DNA from 2 places in the Mycobacterium sp. ELW1 genome. Region 1 is predicted to be linked to the other one. Evidence: predicted binding sites of a transcription regulator. Region 1 holds the regulator's gene; the other holds the start of a gene.

Region 1 (9,687 bases):
GAATCCACTCCGCCTTGATGGACTCCACCTCGGCCGCTGCGGACGAGACGTCACGCCCCGCTTGGTCGCATTCGTCGGCGTGCTGAAGAAGGCTGTTGCCGATTACTCGCGCCCGGGCAGTGGCCGCCTCCTGCGAGGCGCCTTGCCATTCCAATTTCGCGATAATGGCGCCTTGGTTGTGCGCGACATCGCGAAAGTGAGTCGCACGTGCAGCCGCTGTGGCGGCGACCGCGCGCATGGACCCGGGATCCCACCGGTCCAGATCCGCGAGCGAAATCCCCACAGCCAGCAAACCTACTAGTCCCTGGGTGCGGCCGGTATTCACTAGGTCCCGGCTCGAGATCGACGCTGGGGCGGGAACGTGCGAGAGGCGGCCACGCTGGCGTCGATTTCGGCGTCGAGCGCGCCGTCTGGGAACAAATCCGGAAACCCTGCCGTTGACCAGTTCGACAACTTGAGTGATATCGACTCAACTCTGGCTTGACAGCCGACCACCGGCGGGGGCAGTCTTGAGCCTGGTTCGCTCAGACCCAAAGACGTAACTATCAGGAGGATTCAACATGGCTCGTGCGGTCGGCATCGACCTCGGGACCACCAACTCCGTCGTGGCGGTACTGGAGGGTGGCGACCCGGTCGTCGTCGCCAACTCCGAAGGGTCCCGCACCACGCCGTCGGTGGTCGCCTTTGCGCGCAACGGCGAAGTGCTGGTAGGCCAGCCCGCCAAGAACCAGGCAGTGACCAACGTCGACCGGACCATCCGTTCGGTGAAGCGACACATGGGCACCGACTGGTCCGTCGAGATCGACGGCAAGGACTACACCGCGCAGGAGATCAGCGCCCGCGTGCTGATGAAGCTGAAGCGGGACGCCGAAAGTTACCTCGGCGAGGACATCACCGACGCGGTGATCACTGTGCCCGCGTACTTCAATGACGCCCAGCGCCAGGCCACCAAGGAAGCCGGCCAGATCGCCGGCCTCAACGTGCTGCGCATCGTCAACGAACCGACGGCTGCGGCTCTGGCCTACGGCCTGGACAAGGGCAGCAAGGAACAGACCATTCTGGTCTTCGACCTCGGCGGCGGCACGTTCGACGTGTCCCTGCTGGAGATCGGCGACGGCGTCGTCGAGGTCCGCGCGACCTCCGGTGACAACCACCTCGGTGGCGACGACTGGGACGACCGGATCGTCGAATGGCTCGTCGACAAGTTCAAGGGCACCAGTGGCATCGACCTGACCAAGGACAAGATGGCCATGCAGCGGCTTCGTGAAGCCGCCGAGAAGGCCAAGATCGAGCTGAGCTCCAGTGGCAGCACCTCGATCAACCTGCCCTACATCACCGTCGACGCCGACAAGAACCCGCTGTTCCTCGACGAGCAGCTGACCCGTTCGGAGTTCCAGAAGATCACTCAAGATCTGCTGGACCGCACCCGCCAGCCGTTCCAGCAGGTCATCAAGGACGCCGGCATCTCGGTGTCCGACATCGACCACGTGGTGCTCGTCGGTGGTTCCACCCGCATGCCCGCGGTGACCGATCTGGTCAAGGAACTGACCGGTGGACGGGAGCCCAACAAGGGCGTCAACCCCGACGAGGTTGTGGCCGTTGGTGCCGCGCTGCAGGCGGGTGTCCTCAAGGGTGAGGTGAAAGACGTTCTGCTGCTTGACGTCACACCGCTGAGTCTCGGTATCGAGACCAAGGGCGGCGTGATGACCAAGCTGATCGAGCGCAATACCACCATCCCGACCAAGCGGTCGGAGACCTTCACCACGGCCGACGACAATCAGCCGTCGGTGCAGATCCAGGTCTATCAGGGTGAGCGCGAGATCGCGGCGCACAACAAGCTGCTCGGCTCCTTCGAGCTGACCGGCCTGCCGCCGGCTCCGCGCGGTGTGCCTCAGGTCGAGGTGACCTTCGACATCGATGCCAACGGCATCGTGCACGTCACCGCCAAGGACAAGGGCACCGGCAAGGAGAACACGATCAAGATCCAGGAAGGCTCCGGCCTGTCCAAGGAGGAGATCGACCGGATGATCAAGGACGCCGAATCGCACGCTGAGGAAGACCGCAAGCGCCGCGAGGAGGCCGACGTCCGCAACCAAGCCGAGTCGCTGGTCTACCAGACGGAGAAGTTCGTCACCGAACAGCGCGAAACCGAAGGTGGCTCAAAGGTCCCCGAGGACACGCTGTCCAAGGTCGACGCCGCGATCTCCGAGGCGAAGACGGCGCTGGCCGGTAGCGACATCGGTGCGATCAAGTCCGCCATGGAGAAGCTGGGCCAGGAAAGCCAGGCTCTGGGCCAGGCCATCTACGAGGCCACTCAGGCCGACCAGAGCGCCGGACCGTCGGGCGGATCGTCGGCTGACGATGTCGTGGACGCCGAGGTCGTGGATGACGATGATCAGGAGCGCAAGTGAGCGAAGGTCGCGAGGAAGAACCGGTAACTGTCACCGACAAGCGCCGAATCGACCCCCAGACCGGAGAAGTTCGCGAAGCCTCCGGCCCGGCCCCCAGTGGGCCGGCGCCGGAGGCGGCGGGCGCCGGCGGGGAGCAGGCCGACAAGGTCGCTGAACTCACCGCCGATCTACAGCGTGTGCAGGCCGACTTCGCCAACTACCGCAAGCGCGCGCTGCGCGATCAGCAGGTAGCCGGCGAGCGGGCAAAGGCCGCGGTGGTGAGCCAGTTGCTCACCGTGCTCGACGACCTCGATCGTGCCCGCAGCCACGGCGATCTGGAGACCGGCCCATTGAAGTCGGTCGCCGACAAGCTGACGGCCGCGCTGGCCGGGCTGGGCCTGACCGCATTCGGCGCCGAGGGCGACGAGTTCGATCCCTCGCTGCACGAAGCCGTGCAGCACGAGGGTGAAGGCTCCAAGCCGGTGCTCGGCAACGTGATGCGGCAGGGCTACCGGCTCGGCGATCAGGTGCTTCGGCACGCACTCGTCGGGGTGGTCGACACCGTCGACGACGGGTCAGCGGCACCTCAGAAGGGCGACACGCCCGTCAACGGCGACCAGAGCGGCGCGCAGAACGCAGAATCGAATTAACAGCATGAGCAACGGTGAGAGGAGGTGACGCGGCATGGTTCAACGCGAATGGGTTGAGAAGGATTTCTACAAGGTGCTCGGCGTCTCCTCTGACGCCAGCGAGGACGAGATCAAGCGGGTGGCCCGCAAGCTGCTCGCCGAGAATCACCCCGACCGCAACCCGGACAACAAGGCGGCCGACGAGCGCTACAAAGAGGTTGGTGAGGCCAGGGACGTCCTGACCGACCCGGCCAAGCGCAAGGAGTACGACGAGACCCGGCGGATGTTCGCCGGCGGCGGTTTCCGCCGCGGTAACGGCGGCGGCGGCGGTGGGTTCGGCGGCTTCAGCGGCTACGGCGCCGACGGCGGCGAGTTCAATTTGAACGACCTGTTCGACACGGCCAGCCAGACCGGCGGCACGAACATCGGCGACCTGTTCGGTGGCCTGTTCGGGCGCGGCGCTGCTCCTCGCCCGAGCCGGCCGCGGCGCGGTAAGGACCTGGAGACCGAGACCGATCTCGATTTCCTGGAGGCGACCAAGGGTGTCGCCATGCCGCTGCGGCTGACCAGCCCGGCGCCGTGCACGAATTGCCACGGCAGCGGCGCACGTCCGGGCACCAGCCCGAAGGTGTGTCCGTCGTGCAATGGCTCCGGCGTGATCAACCGCAACCAGGGCGCGTTCGGGTTCTCCGAGCCGTGCACCGACTGCCGGGGCAGCGGCTCGATCATCGAGCATCCCTGCGACGAGTGCCATGGCACCGGGGTCACCACCCGGACCCGCACCATCAACGTCCGGATCCCACCGGGCGTCGAGGACGGTCAGCGCATCCGGCTGGCCGGTCAGGGTGAGGCCGGGTTACGCGGTGCACCGTCGGGCGATCTGTATGTCACCGTGCATGTTCGGCCGGACAAGGTGTTCGGCCGTGACGGCGACGATCTGACCGTGACCGTTCCGGTGAGCTTCACCGAACTGGCGTTGGGGACAACGCTTTCCGTGCCCACCTTGGAGGGCAAGGTCGGTGTGCGGGTGCCGAAGGGCACCGCTGATGGCCGGATCCTGCGGGTGCGCGGGCGCGGAGTGCCCAAACGCGACGGCGGTCACGGCGACCTGCTGGTCACCGTGAAGGTTGCGGTGCCGCCCAGTCTCGAAGGCCAGGCGCTCGAGGCGCTGGAGGCCTACGCGGCCGCCGAAAAGGCCAGCGGCTTCGATCCCAGGGCGGGATGGGCAGGGTATCGGGCATGAGCGCCTCAGAGGAGTCGCGCACATTCCTGATCTCGGTGGCCGCCGAGCTGGCCGGTATGCATGCGCAGACGCTGCGCACCTACGACCGGCTCGGTCTGGTCAGTCCCCGGCGCAGTTCCGGTGGCGGACGGCGGTATTCGGAGCGTGATGTCGAGCTGCTGCGCGAGGTGCAGCGGCTGTCGCAGGACGAAGGTGTCAACCTCGCCGGGATCAAGCGGATCATCGAGTTGACCAATCAGGTCGAGGCCCTGCAGTCCCGCGTCGAGGAAATGATGGGCGAGCTGGAGTCGTTGCGCGCCAACCAGCGTCGTGATCTGGCGGTGGTCCCGAAAAGCACCGCGCTGGTGGTCTGGAAGCCACGCCGCTAGTCGGCGAAGTCAGCTCACCCGGATCGTGAACACCGAAACCGCCGGCCGCCCCGGCGTCGCGGTGTCATAGCTCCCCGTGCTGAGCGCATTGGTGGGCGCGGCCATCGGCTCCAATCCCACGACGTCGTCATTGCCCGGCGCGAAAATCTGTGCGGCCGGGAATCCCTGGGCGAAGACCACGTCGATCCGGCGCTCACCGCCGGCGAGTGTGAACACCCCACCCGTCGGGACCCCGTCGAAGCCGTCGTCAAATGTCTTGTCGCCCAGCTTCTCCGAGTAGGCGGGCCACTCAACCCGTTCGCCGGTCGGGAGACCGCGGTCGTCGACGAGCAGATGCTCCAGCGGCGGCGTCTCCAGCGTCCATTCCGATCGGGGAACCCCGGGAACAGTCAGGTAGGGGTGGAAGCCGTAACACAGCGGCACCGCCGCCGACGTGGTGGCCGTGACGGTGGTCTGCACCGTCAGCGCCCGGTCGGCCAGCGTGATGTCGAGGGTGACCACATGCGGGAACGGGAAGCTGGCCAGCAGCGCCGGCCGGCTTCCGTAGTCCAGATCGGCGATCAGCCGGTTCCCCGACTGCTCGGTGATGTGCCAGCCGGGATATGCGGCGAGCACGCCGTGAATCGGCAGACCGTGCGGGTCGGTGCGCACGCCGCCGACGCCGGGGGCCAATGTCACCGCGCCACCGTCGAGCCCATAGCTGTTGGCGCTCAACCGATTAGCCCACGGATACAGGATCGGGATGCCGAGCGTCTTACCGTCGCTCAGATACGCCTGCAGCCCGCGGCGCTGCCCGAGTAGTTCCACGCCGTCGTCGGACAGCGACGTGCAGATCATGCCCGCCGACGGGACATACGTCGCCGTCAGTGGTGAGGATGGATCATGCAGAACGACGGACGGCAGCTCGGCCACCGTCGAAGTCTAGCGGTGGGCGCCGATGTAGCTCGTCAAGTCGTCGATCGTGCGCAGTGAGGCGTACTCCGACTCCGGAATCTCGACCTCGAAGCGCTTGTGCAGCCGGACCAGAAAGTTCAACCAGTCCATCGAATCCAGGTCGACCTGATCACGCAGGAGTTCGGTGTCGGACAGGTCGCCCTCCTCGATCTCCGGTGCGATCGCGAGCAGTTCCTGCACAACCTGGTCACGGATCTCGGTGTCGCTCACGTCGGGTACCTCCTACAGCTCTTGGGGCTGCTGCAGCAACCGGTTGATCTCGGCAAGGAACAGGGCGCCGCGATGACCGTCACTGGCGCGATGGTCGGCGGCCAAGCTGGCCTGCACCGTTGTGGCCACCCGGATTCCACCGTCGACCACGACGACGCGCTGCGCCGGCCGGCCGAATCCCACAATGGCTACCTGAGGGGGATAGATGACACCGAACACCGAGTCGACACCCTTGTCACCGAGATTGGTGACGGTGATCGTCGGATCGGACATCTCTGAACTGCGCAGCGAGCCCGCCCGGGCCCGGGCCACCAGATCGGTCAGGTCGGCCATCAACTCGTCGAGCTTCTTCTCGGCCACATCGTGGATCGCCGGCGCCACCAGTCCACCGCCGCGCAGCGAAATCGCCACTCCCACATGCACTGCCGGGTGCGCTTCGTAGCCCTCGTCGCGCCAGAACCCGCTGAACTCGGTGAACCGCTGCGCGGCCATGGCCACCGCCTTGAGCTGTAGCACCGCAGGCAGCAACCGCTCGGTGATGGGCCGGTTCACGTTCTGATCGGTCAGCCAGCCCTGCGCGGTGTCCAGGATGATCTCATCGGCCAGGTAGTAGTGCGGGATCTCCCGTTTGGAGCGACTCATCGCGGCGGCGATCGAGGCGCGCATCGCCGCACCCCGCTCCTTGGCTTTGTCTGCCGCGGACTTCGGCTCCGAACTCGCTGCTGCCGGCGGCGGGGCAGGCTTGGGCTCGGCGTGGTGCTGTTCGGCAGCCGCATGCTCGACATCGATGAGTGTGATCGCGCCCTGGGGGCCGGTTCCCGTGACAACGCCGAGGTCGACGCCCAGCGAAGCCGCCGTACGCCGGGCCACCGGCGACACCCACAGCCGGTGGCCGACGGGCGCCGCCATGGCGGGCCGGGGTACGACCGGGGCCTCGGGGTGCGGTGCCGCAACCGGTGCCGCGGCCGGGGCCGCCAGGTGCGGTCGCGGCGTCTCACCCGATTCGGTCAGGGTGGCCAGCGGTGTGCCCACAGCCACCGTCTGCCCGACCGGGACGAGCAACTCGGCGACAACACCCTCATGCCAGCATTCGATTTCCACTGCGGCTTTGGTGGTTTCGACGACAGCGACGATCTGCCCGCGGGTGATCGTGTCGCCGGGTTTGACCAGCCACTCGTCGAGCGTGCCCTCGTCCATGTCCGCGCCGAGGGCGGGCATCGTGAACTCGATCATCGGCTGGTGCCTATCCCCGTGTCGCTTCGCTCCTGCCCGCCGGGGTCCCCGAACAGGCCCCGCACCGCGGCCACGATCTTGTCCGGCTGGGGCAGTGCCGCCTCTTCGAGATGCTTGGCGTAGGGGATCGGCACCTCGACGCTGCACACCCGGGCGATCGGAGCGTCCAGGTCGTAGAACGCACCCTCGACTATCCGCGCGCTGATCTCGCCGGCCAGGCTGCCGGTGCGCCACATCTCGTCGACGATGACCGCACGATGCGTCTTACGCACCGACTCCAGGATCGTGGCGTCATCCAGGGGCCGGAGCACGCGCAGATCGATCACCTCGCAGTCGATGCCGGCCAGGGCCAGTTGGTCGGCGGCGTCGAGCGCTTTGGGAACACAGCCGCCGTAGGCGATCAGCGTGACGTCAGTTCCGCTGCGGCGCAGCGCGGCTCGGCTGATGTCGGTCGGCCCCAAGGCGTCGATGTCGACGGCGGTGTTGTAGAGCTGGACATGTTCGAACACGACCACCGGGTCGGGATCGTCCAGTGCGGCGAGCAGCATCCCGTACGCGTCGGCCACCGTCGCCGGGGCCACCACCTTGATTCCCGGGATGTGGGCGTACCAGCCCTCCAGGCTGTGCGAGTGCTGGGCGGCGAGTTGCCTGCCGGCGCCGGTCGCCATGCGGACGACCAGCGGAACCGAGAACTGACCGCCCGACATGTGGCGCAATGCCGCAGCGGTATTCACAATCTGGTCGAGCGCCAGCAGACTGAAGTTCACCGTCATCACTTCGACGATCGGACGCAGACCGTTGATCGCGGCCCCGATGCCGATACCGACGAATCCCAGCTCCGACAGCGGGGTGTCACGGATCCGCTCGGGGCCGAACTCCTCGAGGAGCCCCTTCGACGCCGCGTAGGTGCCGCCGTAGCGCCCCACGTCCTCGCCCAGCAGAACCACTCGCGGGTCGTTGCGCATCGCTTCGCGAATCGCGTCGTGCACGGCATTGCGGTAGGTGGTCTTCACGACAGTGCCTCCGCCGGGGTCATCAGATCCCGGGTCAGGTCTTCGACGCTCTCCAGCGTTCCGGCCTCGGCGTAGGCCACCGCATCGTCGACCTCGGTGGCCGCGCGCTCTTCCATCGCCGTGACGTCGCTGTCGCTCAGAGTGCCGTCGGCCAGACACTTCTCGGTGAACAGCCGGATCGGGTCGCGTTCGCGCCAGTGCTCCACTTCGGTTTTCTCCCGGTACAACTCCGGGTCGAACATCGAGTGCGGGCGGAACCGGTAGGTGCGGAACTCCAGGAAGAACGGACCGCCCGCGGTGCGGATGTGATCGACGGCGGCAACGGTGGCGGCATGGCAGGCCAGCACATCCATGCCGTCCACCGATGCGGTGGGAACCCGGTAGGCCGCGGCGTTGGCGGTGACGTCAGTCTGGGAGAGCTCGCGGTCGATCGCTGTGCCCATGGCGTAGCGATTGTTCTCGCAGAGGTAGAGCACCGGCAACTGCCACAGCTCGGCCATGTTCAGCGACTCGTGGAAGGCACCCTCGGCGATCGCACCCTCGCCGAAATAGCATGCGGTGACGCGATTCTGCTTGAGTTGCGCGTCGGCGAAGGCGAGGCCGGTGGCCAGCGGCAGGCCGCCCGCCACGATCGCGTTGCCGCCGTAGAACCGGCGCGAGGCGTCGAACAGGTGCATCGACCCGCCGCGCCCGCGCGAACAGCCCTCCTGCTTGCCGAACATCTCGGCCATGATCGAGGTCAGCGGGATCCCGCGGAGCAGGGCGTGGGCGTGGTCCCGGTAGGTGGCCACGACGGCATCGTCGGGTCCCAGCGCACGCAGCGAGCCGGCAGCCACCGCTTCCTCGCCGACGTACAGGTGAAGGAAGCCGCGAATCTTTGCCGCACTGTACATCTCGGCGCATTTCTCCTCCATGCGCCGCACCCGGATCATGTCCGAGAGCAGCCCGCGCGCCAAGTCCTGATCGGTCATGCGGTCACCTCGCTGTCGTGGCGGACTGCGGCGGTCTCCACCGTCGAGGTGTCACCCTCCGGCAGTCCCAGCTCGCGGGCCTTGAGAAGCCGGCGCATGATCTTGCCGGAACGGGTGTGGGGCAACGCATCCACGAAGTCGATCTCCTTGGGCGCCACCGCGGCCCCCAACCGCTTTCGGGCATGGCCCATCAGGTCGCGGCGCAACTCGTCGCTCTCGGTGTAACCGGTCTTGAGCGTGACGAACGCCTTGACCAGCTCGCCGTAGGTGGGGTCCGGCTTGCCGATCACCGCCGCCTCGGCCACTGCGGGATGGTCGGTCAGCACATTCTCGACCTCGAACGGTCCGATCAGGTGACCCGACGATTTGATGACGTCGTCGGCCCGCCCGACGAACCAGAGATAACCGTCGGCGTCCCGCTTGACCAGATCGCCCGACAGGTACAGGTCGCCGGCAAAACTGTTGCGGTAGCGCTCGTCTTGATTGAGGTAGGCGCGGAACATCGACGGCCAGCCGACGCGCAATGCCAGCTCGCCCTCGACGTCCGGTTCGTCGATCACAGTGACCCCGCCGGAGTCGTCGCGGTGCACCACGCAGGCGTCGACCCCGGGCAGCGGGCGGCCCATCGAGCCGGGCTTGATGTCGAAGGCCGGGGTGTTGGCCACCATGATGCCGC
Region 2 (9,687 bases), 2.4 Mb from region 1:
TAGGGTGTGCAGCATGACGGTTCCACTCGGCGACACCGAGCCGTATTACGACCTCGGCGCCTACCACCGGCCCGTCGACACCCCGTCGCCGCAGGCGCAGGTGTGGTTCGACCGCGGACTGGTGTGGGCCTACGCCTTCAACCACGAAGAGGCGATCACCTGCTTCGAACGGGCGCTGGCGCTCGACGCCGATCTCGCGATCGCCCGGTGGGGCATCGCGTACGCGATCGGCCCGAACTACAACAAGGGTTGGGACGCCTTCGATCCCGTCGACCTGACCGCCTCACTGGCCCGGGCCCGGATGGAACTGAAGCTGGCCGCCACGAGCCGCGGCAGCGTCGTCGAGCACGCCCTGATCGCGGCGCTGGCAACCCGGTTCCCCACCGACGATCCCGACGACGCCGACGCTCTGGCGGCCGGCCACGTCGCCTACGCCGAAGCCATGGCCGAACTCGCGCGGGCGTACCCCGATGACGTCGACGTCCTGGCGCTGGCCGCCGATGCGCTGGTGAACATCACGGCATGGGCGTTGTGGGACACCGCAACCGGAGAGCCGGCCCCCGGCTCACGGGTGGTGGAGGCCAAGGCCCTGCTGGACGCGGCGCTGCGCACCGACGCCGGGCGCGCCCATCCCGGTGTGTTGCACCTGTACATCCACGCGATGGAGATGTCGGCCCATCCCGAGGACGCGCTGCCTGCCGCCGACCTGCTGCGCGGCCTGGTGCCCGACGCCGGCCATCTGCAGCACATGCCGTCGCACATCGACGTGCTGTGCGGCAACTACCGAGATTCGGTGCTGGCCAACCAATCCGCGGTGGCGGCGGATCGGCGCTTCGTCGCGCACGCCGGGCCGCTGAACTTCTATTCGCTCTACCGGGCCCACGATCTGCACTTCATCGTCTATTCGGCGATGTTCGCCGGCCAGTCGCAGATCGCGCTGGCGGCCGCCGACGAGCTGTCCGGGCAGCTGACCCCCGAACTGCTCACCATCGAGTCGCCGCCGATGGCCGACTGGCTGGAAGCGTTCGTACCGCTGCGGGTGCATGTGCTGATCCGGTTCGGCCGCTGGGACGACCTGATCGCCGAGCCCCTCCCGGCCGATACCGAGTTGTATTGCACGACAACGGCAACCATTCACTACGGGCGCGGGGTCGCGCATGCCGCCAAGGGGCAGCTGGCCCAGGCCGCCGCCGAGCGCGAGGCGTTCGCCGCCGCCTATGCGCGCGTCCCGGACTCGCGGTATCTGTTCAACAACACCAGCCGCGACATCTTGGCTGTCGCGGCGGCCATGCTCGACGGTGAGATCGCCTACCGGGAGGGCGATTTCGAGGCGGCGTTTGAGCATCTGCGGCGGGCGATCGCACTCGACGACGAGCTTCCCTACGACGAACCGTGGGGCTGGATGCAGCCGACCCGGCACGCCTACGGTGCACTCCTGCTCGAGCAGGGGCGCGTCGAGGACGCCGCCGCGGTGTACGCCGCCGACCTCGGCCTCGACCCGACGCTGAGCCGGCCGTGCCAGCATCCGGGCAACGTGTGGAGCCTGCACGGCTACCACGAATGTCTTCAGCGGCTCGGCCGTGACGCCGAAGCGGTGATCATCGGGCGGCAGCTCGAACTGGCCAAAGCCCGCGCCGACGTCCCGATCCTGGCGTCGTGCCTGTGCCGGCTGGAGGTTCTCAGCAAGGACTGTTGCCACTGAGGCAGTAATCTCGGTGGGTGCACGACGGCCTCGAACCCCCCTCGCCGGTCCTGCCGACCCGGCGCGGCTGGCCAGGCCGAGTCGTGCACTTCATCGGCACCGCACCGGTCACGTTCGGCTGGTTGGCGGTGCTGTTCCTGACGACCATCGCCCAGCACCTCCTACCGCGCTGGCACCTGCTGGAACTGCTGCGCAAAGACTCGACGAACCTCCACCACCTGGCCTCCGACCCGATCCGGGTGCTCATCACCAGCCTGCTGTGGCTCGACGGCGCAGCCTGGTGGCCGTATCTGGTGATGTTCTGCCTCTTCCTGGCCCCGGCCGAACGCTGGCTGGGCCGTCTGCGCTTCGTGATCGCCGGGCTGATCGCCCACATCGTCGCCACCTACGCCAGTGAGGGCTATCTGTACTGGCAGATCCAGGAGGCGCTGATCTCACCGCGCTACCTCAACGCCCGCGACATCGGCGTCAGCTACTTCGCCGTCGGGATCGTCGGACTGCTGACCTACCACATCGCGCGTCCGTGGCGCTGGCTCTACCTGTTCATCGCGCTCGCCTATTGCGTGGGCGCGGTGGCGATCACGCCGACATTCACCCCGGTCGGACACCTGGTTGCGCTGTTCGTCGGATTCGCCTGCTACCCACTGGCCCGCGGCCGTCCCGGTTCACCGGTCGATCCGATGCGGCTACTGGAGCTTTGGCGCTTCCGCCATCCACCGACACCGGTTGCGTAAGGTGAGGACGTGGCGCTCGACGAGCAGGACCTCCGGCGGCTCGGCCGCTGCGTCGAGCTTGCCCGGACCGCGCTGAACGCCGGAGATGAACCGTTCGGCTCCATCCTGGTCGACGCCGACGGCACGGTCCTGTTCGAGGACCACAATCACGTCGCGGGCGGCGACGCCACCGCCCACCCCGAACTGGCGATCGCACAGTGGTCGGCCGCCCACCTCTCCCCCGAGCAGCGGGCCCGCGCCACCGTGTACACCTCCGGCGAACACTGCCCGATGTGCGCGGCCGCCCACGCCTGGGTTGGCTTGGGCCGCATCGTGTTTGCCGTCGCAGGTGCCCAGCTGGCCGAATGGCTCACCGGCTGGCAGGTGCCACTGCCGCCGGTGGCCACCCTGCCGATCACCGCGGTCGCCCCACGGCTGACGGTCGACGGCCCAGCCCCTGAGTACCGCGACGAGATGATGGCCCTCTACGCCGCGAAGTTCGCGCCATGAGCGACTGGGTGCGCCACGCGATCTGGTGGCACGTCTACCCGCTCGGCTTCGTCGGCGCCTTCCCCGCCGCCGAACCGCCCGGCCCCGGAGAGCACCGGCTCCGCCGCCTCGTCGACTGGCTCGACCACGCCGTCGAGCTCGGCGCCTCCGGACTTGCGCTGGGCCCCGTCTTCGCCTCCCGCACCCACGGCTACGACACCACCGATCATTTCCGCATCGACCCGCGGCTCGGTGACGACGACGACTTCGATCACCTTGTCTCCGAAGCACATCAGCGTGGACTGCGGGTCCTGCTCGACGGCGTGTTCAACCATGTGGGAACCGAATTCGAGCGTTATCAGCGCGCCGTCGAGGGCAGTGACCCCGAGGCGCGGTCGTGGTTTCGCGGCCGCCCCGGCCACTTCCACACCTTCGAGGGTCACGGCGAGCTCATCACCCTCAACCACAAGAGCCCGGCCGTCGTCGACTACACCGTCGACGTCATGAACCACTGGCTGGCCCGGGGCGCCGACGGCTGGCGGCTCGACGCCGCGTATGCGGTACCGGAGTCGTTCTGGGCACAGGTGCTCCCCCGGGTCCGCGAAGCCCATCCCGACGCCTGGTTTGTCGCCGAGGTGATCCACGGCGACTACGCCGCATTCGTCGACGGCTCCGGAGTCGACTCGGTGACCCAGTACGAATTGTGGAAGGCGATCTGGAGCAGCCTCAACGACGGCAACTTCCACGAGTTGGACTGGGCGCTGCAGCGCCACAACGACTTCCTGGCCAGATTCGCGCCGCTGACGTTCGTCGGCAACCACGACGTCACCCGGATCGCCAGCAAGCTGGACCGCCCCGAGCAGGTGGCCCACGCGCTGGTGCTGCTGTTCACCACCGGCGGTGTCCCCAGCGTCTACGCCGGAGACGAACTCGGCTACCGCGGCGTCAAGGAAGAACGGGCCGGCGGCGACGACGCGGTACGTCCCGAGTTCGGAGCGCCACCCGTCCCGCTGGACGCCGCGGGGCGCGAGACCTGGAATCTGCACCAGTACCTGATCGGCCTGCGTCGGCGCAATCCCTGGCTGTACGAGGCGAAAACCACAGCGCTGCAAGTGGACAACCGCGGCTACGCCTACGAGACACGCAACGGTGATGACGCATTGATCGTCGCGCTCAACATCGACGACGTGCCGATGGCCCTGCCGGTCGCCACGCTCATCGGCAGGCAGGCCCAATTGGTGGGCGGCACCGCGGCACCTCCCGAAGAGATCGTCGACGAGGTGGTGGTCCCGCCCCAGGGCTGGCTGGTGCTGCGCCCGCTATAGCAGCTCCAGCGTCCGGGTATCCCGCTCGCCGCCGTAGAACCTGTCAAGCACCGCCACGAAATCGGCGTCGTCATCGGTGGCCGCACTGAACAGCGTCATCGACGAGCGCACCTTGAGATTGTCCGGCCAGCCGAAAATGTCGTCGACAGTGCGGCCTTCGATCGCCAGGACCAGGCGCGCGCACTCTCGCAGCCGCGGCCCGAGCACCGGATGCGCCAGGTAGGCCTGCGCCTCGGCGAGCGATGAGATGCCGAAACGCTTTGCGGTGGAACTACTTCCGAGCGCAGCGAGCTGAGGGAAGATGAACCAGATCCAGTGGCTGCGCTTGGCCCCGGCCCGCAACTCGGCGAGCACCTGGTCGTACACGCGGTCCTGGGCGTCGACGAAGCGGTGCAGCTCGAAGGGGTCCATGCCTCCACTCTATCGTTGTCGCAGCGTGACCTTCCTGTTATCGATGTGCGGTCAAAGCCGTTGGTGTACTGGCGATCCCGAGTCCCCCGCGTCGCCTGATCGTTAGCGAACCGCGATATGCCACACCGCTGCGCGTGCCGAGTCGGCGCTACGCACCGTGATTAGCTGCCAGAGCACAGCACTTCTCCACTGTGATACACGTACGAAAGGTGATGGTTTCCGTCATGAAGATCGTCGATAAGATGCGAGGCACTTGGTTGCGCCGCGTGGCCGCAGCCTTCGTGGCCGCACTCGCTCTGCCCGGCCTGATCGGTGTCGTCGGCGGGTCGGCGACCTCGGCCGCCTTCTCCAAGCCCGGACTCCCGGTTCTCTACCTCGATGTCCCGTCCGCCGCGATGGGACGCAATATCCGTATCCAGTTCCAGGGCGGCGGCACGCACGCGGTGTACCTGCTCGACGGCCTGCGCGCCCAGGACGACTACAACGGCTGGGACATCAACACCCCGGCGTTCGAGTGGCTGTACGGCTCGGGCCTGTCGACCGTCATGCCGGTCGGCGGACAGTCCAGCTTCTACACCGACTGGTACCAGCCGTCGCAGGGCAACGGGCAGAACTACACCTACAAGTGGGAAACGTTCATGACCCAGGAGCTGCCGGCGTACCTGGCCGCCAACTACGGGGTCGACCCGAACGGCAACGCTGTCGTCGGTCTGTCGATGGCCGGTAGCGCATCGCTGACCTACTCGATCTACTACCCGCAGAAGTACACCTACGCCGCATCGCTGTCCGGCTTCCTGAACCCCTCCGAGGGCTGGTGGCCGATGCTGATCGGTCTGGCGATGAACGACGCGGGCGGGTTCAACGCGCAGAGCATGTGGGGTCCGTCGTCTGATCCGGCGTGGCGCCGCAACGACCCGATGGTCAACATCAACCAGCTGGTCGCCAACAACACCCGGATCTGGATCTACTGCGGCACCGGTACGCCGTCGGATCTCGATACCTCCGGTGGCGGCGGCAACCTGATGGCCGCTCAGTTCCTCGAAGGCTTCACGTTGCGCACCAACAAGACCTTCATGGACAACTACCTCGCGGCTGGTGGACGCAACGGCGTGTTCAACTTCCCCGCGAACGGCACCCACAGCTGGGGCTACTGGGGACAGCAGCTCCAGGCGATGATCCCGGACATGCAGCGGGTTCTGGGAGCAACTCCTTCCGCCGGCTGATCCACCCCGAACAACAGCGAGCCTGTCGCCACCCCCCGGCGGCAGGCTCGCTGCTTTGTCTGTGCGGTTCGCGCGGGGAACAAACTGGAACCGGTCAAGGTTGAGTCGGTCAGACTGAACTTTGGAGGATTGATGGCTGAAGCCAAATCTGTGCCGGTCCTGTTTGTCAGCGAGCCGATCGTGCTGCCGGGAATGGTGGTGCCGATCGAACTCGATGACGCCGCGCGTGCCGCGGTGGACGCGGCGCAGGCCACCCCGACCGGCAAGCTCTTGATCGCCCCACGACTGGACGATCGCTACCCCACCTACGGCGTCATCGCGTCGATCGTGCAGGTGGGCCGCATCCCCGGCGGCGGCGCCGCTGCCGTCGTGCGCGGTGAGAGCCGCGCCCACATCGGGTCCGGAACCACCGGGCCCGGCGCCGCGCTGTGGGTCGAGGTCGACGAGATAACCGCGGCCGAGCCCACCGAGGACACCAAGGCACTCGCCGCGGAGTACAAGAAGCTGCTGCTGGCGATGCTGCAACGCCGCGAGGCCTGGCAGATCGTCGACGTGGTCAACAAGATCACCGACCCGTCGGCGCTGGCCGACACCGCCGGCTACGCGTCGTATCTGTCCGACGTCCAGAAGCGTCAGCTGCTGGAGACCGAGGACGTGGCCGCCCGCCTGCAGGTCCTGATCGACTGGACGTCGGAGCATCTGGCCGAGGTGGAGGTCAGCGACAAGATCTCGCAGGACGTCCGCGAGGGCATGGAGAAGACGCAGAAGGAATTCCTGCTGCGCCAGCAGCTCAACGCGATTCGCAAGGAACTCGGCGAAGGCGAACCCGACGGTTCTGATGACTACCGCGGCCGCATCGAGGCGGCCGACCTGCCGGAGAAGGTCCGGGAGGCCGCGCTGCGCGAGGTCGGCAAGCTGGAACGCTCCAGCGAACAGAGCCCCGAAGGCGGCTGGATCCGCACCTGGCTCGACACCGTCCTGGACCTGCCGTGGAACACCCGCACCGAAGACTCCACCGATCTGACGGCGGCCCGCGACATCCTGGATGCCGACCACCACGGGCTGGACGACGTCAAGGACCGCATCCTCGAGTATCTGGCCGTGCGTACCCGTCGCGCACAACGTGGTCTGCAGGTCGTCGGTGGCCGCGGCTCGGGTGCGGTGATGGTGCTGGTCGGTCCTCCCGGTGTCGGCAAGACGTCACTGGGAGAAAGCGTGGCCAGGGCGTTGGGCCGCAAGTTCGTTCGCGTCGCCCTGGGTGGCGTGCGCGACGAGGCCGAGATCCGCGGGCACCGGCGCACCTACGTCGGCGCACTGCCCGGCCGGATCGTCCGGGCGATCGGCGAGGCCGGTTCGATGAACCCGGTCGTGCTGCTCGACGAGATCGACAAGGTCGGCTCCGACTACCGGGGCGACCCGTCGGCCGCCCTCTTGGAGGTCCTGGACCCCGCGCAGAACCACACGTTCCGCGATCACTACCTGGACCTGGATCTGGATCTGTCCGACGTGGTGTTCCTGGCGACGGCCAACGTGATCGAGAACATCCCCTCGGCCCTGCTGGATCGCATGGAGTTGGTGCAGATCGACGGCTACACCGAGGACGACAAGGTGGCCATCGCCCGCGAGTACCTGCTGCCCCGGCAGCGCGACCGCGCGGCGCTGACCCCCGAGGAGGTCACGGTCACCGACGCGGCGCTGCGCAAGATCGCCGCGGACTACACCCGGGAGCCCGGTGTGCGGCAGTTCGAGCGGCTGTTGGCCAAGGCGTTGCGTAAGGCGACGACCAAGCTGGCTGCCTCCGACGAGGCGTTGACCATTGATGAGCCGGATCTGGTTGGCTACCTTGGCCGTCCGCGGTTCACCCCGGAATCGGCGGAACGCACCGCCGTGCCGGGCGTGGCGACCGGACTGGCGGTGACGGGCCTGGGCGGCGATGTGCTCTACATCGAAGCCGGGTCGACCGATGGCGAGCCGAGCGTGCAGCTGACCGGTCAGCTGGGCGACGTGATGAAGGAGTCGGCGCAGATCGCGCTGTCCTATGTGCGTAGCCACGCCGAGCAGCTGGGCGTGGATCCCGCGGCGCTGAACCGCAAGATCCACGTGCACGTGCCGGCCGGCGCGGTGCCCAAGGACGGTCCGTCCGCAGGCGTCACGATGGTGACCGCCCTGGTGTCGATGGCCACCGGGCGGCAGGTCCGCTCCGACGTCGGGATGACCGGCGAGGTCACCCTGAACGGGCGCGTGCTGCCCATCGGCGGTGTCAAGCAGAAGCTGCTGGCCGCGCAACGTGCAGGGTTGTCAACGGTTTTCATCCCGCAGCGCAACGAGGCCGACCTGGATGACGTCCCGGCCGAGGTGCTCGAGGCGCTGACCGTGAAGCCGATGACGGATGTCGCCGACATCGTCGCGCAGGCGCTGGAGCCGGCCGCCGAGGCGGCCACCGCCGCGGCGTAGTCCACAGGTGATGCCGGCCCCGACAGTTGTCGGCGGCCGGCATTACCGTCTCTACATGGCCTACGACGAGGACCTCGCGAACCGCTTGCGGGAACTGCTCGCCACCGAACGCGGCGTCGACGAGAAGCGAATGTTCGGCGGGGTGGCGTTCCTGATCAACGGCAACATGGCCGTGTGCGCCAGCGGTCAGGGCGGCCTGATGGTGCGAGTGCCGCCGGAGGACACCGCCGGCCTGCTGGAACGAGAACACACCGCACCGATGATCATGGCGGGGCGGGAAACTCGCGGCTGGATCCGCATCGGTGACGGCGGGGTGCGGACGAAGCGTCAGCTGCAGAGCTGGGCCACCCGCGGCGTCGACTACGCGAAAACCCTGCCGCCGAAGTAGCGCCGGAATAAATCCGGGTAAGTCGGGCTTGTCGCGTGAATGACCCGTCCCGTGCGCATCGCCGTTCAGATTCAGCCCGCCGACACCCCTGACTACGCCACCTGGCGGCGGGCCGTTCTGCACGCCGAGGACATCGGTGTCGACGTCATCTTCGGCTACGACCACTTCCACGCGCCGTTCATCGCCTCGATCGCCGACGCGAAACCGGTGCTGGCGGCCACGCAGCCGGACGTCAACAATTTCGAGGGCTGGACCGCCCTGGCCTCCTGGGGTGAGATCACCACACGGGCCGAGCTCGGGCTGCTGGTGTCGGGCATGGGCTACCGGAATCCGGACCTGCTCGCGGACATGGCACGTACCGTCGATCACATCAGCGGCGGCCGCGCCATCCTCGGTGTCGGTGCGGGGTGGTACGAGAAGGACTACACCACATACGGTTTCGACTTCGGTACGGTCAAATCCCGGGCCGACGCCTTCGACGAGGGCCTGCTGCGCATCGAGCACCGGTTCGGCCTGCTGAAACCGGCACCGCTGCGCAAGATCCCGATCCTGATCGGCGGATCCGGCCCCAAGCGCACGTTGCCCGCCGTCGCGCGCCACGCCGACATCTGGCACACCTTCCTGCCCCTCGACTCGTATCGAGAGGCCAGTGCCCGGGTCGCCGAGCTGGCCGCCGGCTTCGGGCGCGCCGACGGTGATATCGAGCGCTCGACGTTCTGGACAGATCCGCAGTCGGCGGACGGCTACCTGGCGGCCGGTGCGACGTTGTTCCACACCGAGGTCCGCGCAGCCGAGGGCAGGTACGACCTGAGCACGGTCGAGAAGATGATCGACTGGCGTGACACGAAACGCTGAGAATGTCTGACGCGACAATGACGCGTCGTTTCGTCGGCTCGCTGCGCGGGTATCGCCTGGCAGATGGATGACGCGGAGGCCAGGCGCCTCATTCAGCGCCTACGTCAGCATGCGGGCAGAACCTATG

The links. Region 1 encodes HspR, which represses chaperone genes until heat shock. Its sites were predicted from a motif close to ANNTGAGTNNNNNNNACTCANNT; they were not measured.
Region 2: a site for HspR is predicted at 5,962-5,984, ahead of lon (endopeptidase La). Genes of this name have one in related genera too.

Annotation. Positions count from the first base shown of each region.
Region 1 covers NZ_CP032155.1:587,155-596,841, forward strand. Annotated here, with positions in the region: gene D3H54_RS02580 (hypothetical protein) at 1-283, opposite strand, end outside; gene dnaK (molecular chaperone DnaK) at 561-2,411, shown strand; gene grpE (nucleotide exchange factor GrpE) at 2,408-3,040, shown strand; gene dnaJ (molecular chaperone DnaJ) at 3,075-4,262, shown strand; gene D3H54_RS02600 (heat shock protein transcriptional repressor HspR) at 4,259-4,630, shown strand; gene D3H54_RS02605 (aldose 1-epimerase) at 4,640-5,542, opposite strand; gene D3H54_RS02610 (acyl carrier protein) at 5,552-5,794, opposite strand; gene D3H54_RS02615 (dihydrolipoamide acetyltransferase family protein) at 5,807-7,027, opposite strand; gene D3H54_RS02620 (alpha-ketoacid dehydrogenase subunit beta) at 7,024-8,040, opposite strand; gene pdhA (pyruvate dehydrogenase (acetyl-transferring) E1 component subunit alpha) at 8,037-9,011, opposite strand; partial or broken gene acsA (acetate--CoA ligase) at 9,008-9,687, opposite strand, start outside.
Region 2 covers NZ_CP032155.1:2,953,604-2,963,290, reverse strand. Annotated here, with positions in the region: gene D3H54_RS13815 (tetratricopeptide repeat protein) at 14-1,702, shown strand; gene D3H54_RS13810 (rhomboid-like protein) at 1,720-2,436, shown strand; gene D3H54_RS13805 (nucleoside deaminase) at 2,446-2,925, shown strand; gene D3H54_RS13800 (alpha-amylase family glycosyl hydrolase) at 2,922-4,229, shown strand; gene D3H54_RS13795 (DUF1810 domain-containing protein) at 4,224-4,640, opposite strand; gene D3H54_RS13790 (esterase family protein) at 4,865-5,863, shown strand; gene lon (endopeptidase La) at 5,996-8,317, shown strand; gene D3H54_RS13780 (TfoX/Sxy family protein) at 8,373-8,705, shown strand; gene D3H54_RS13775 (LLM class F420-dependent oxidoreductase) at 8,745-9,560, shown strand; gene D3H54_RS13770 (endonuclease) at 9,624-9,687, shown strand, end outside.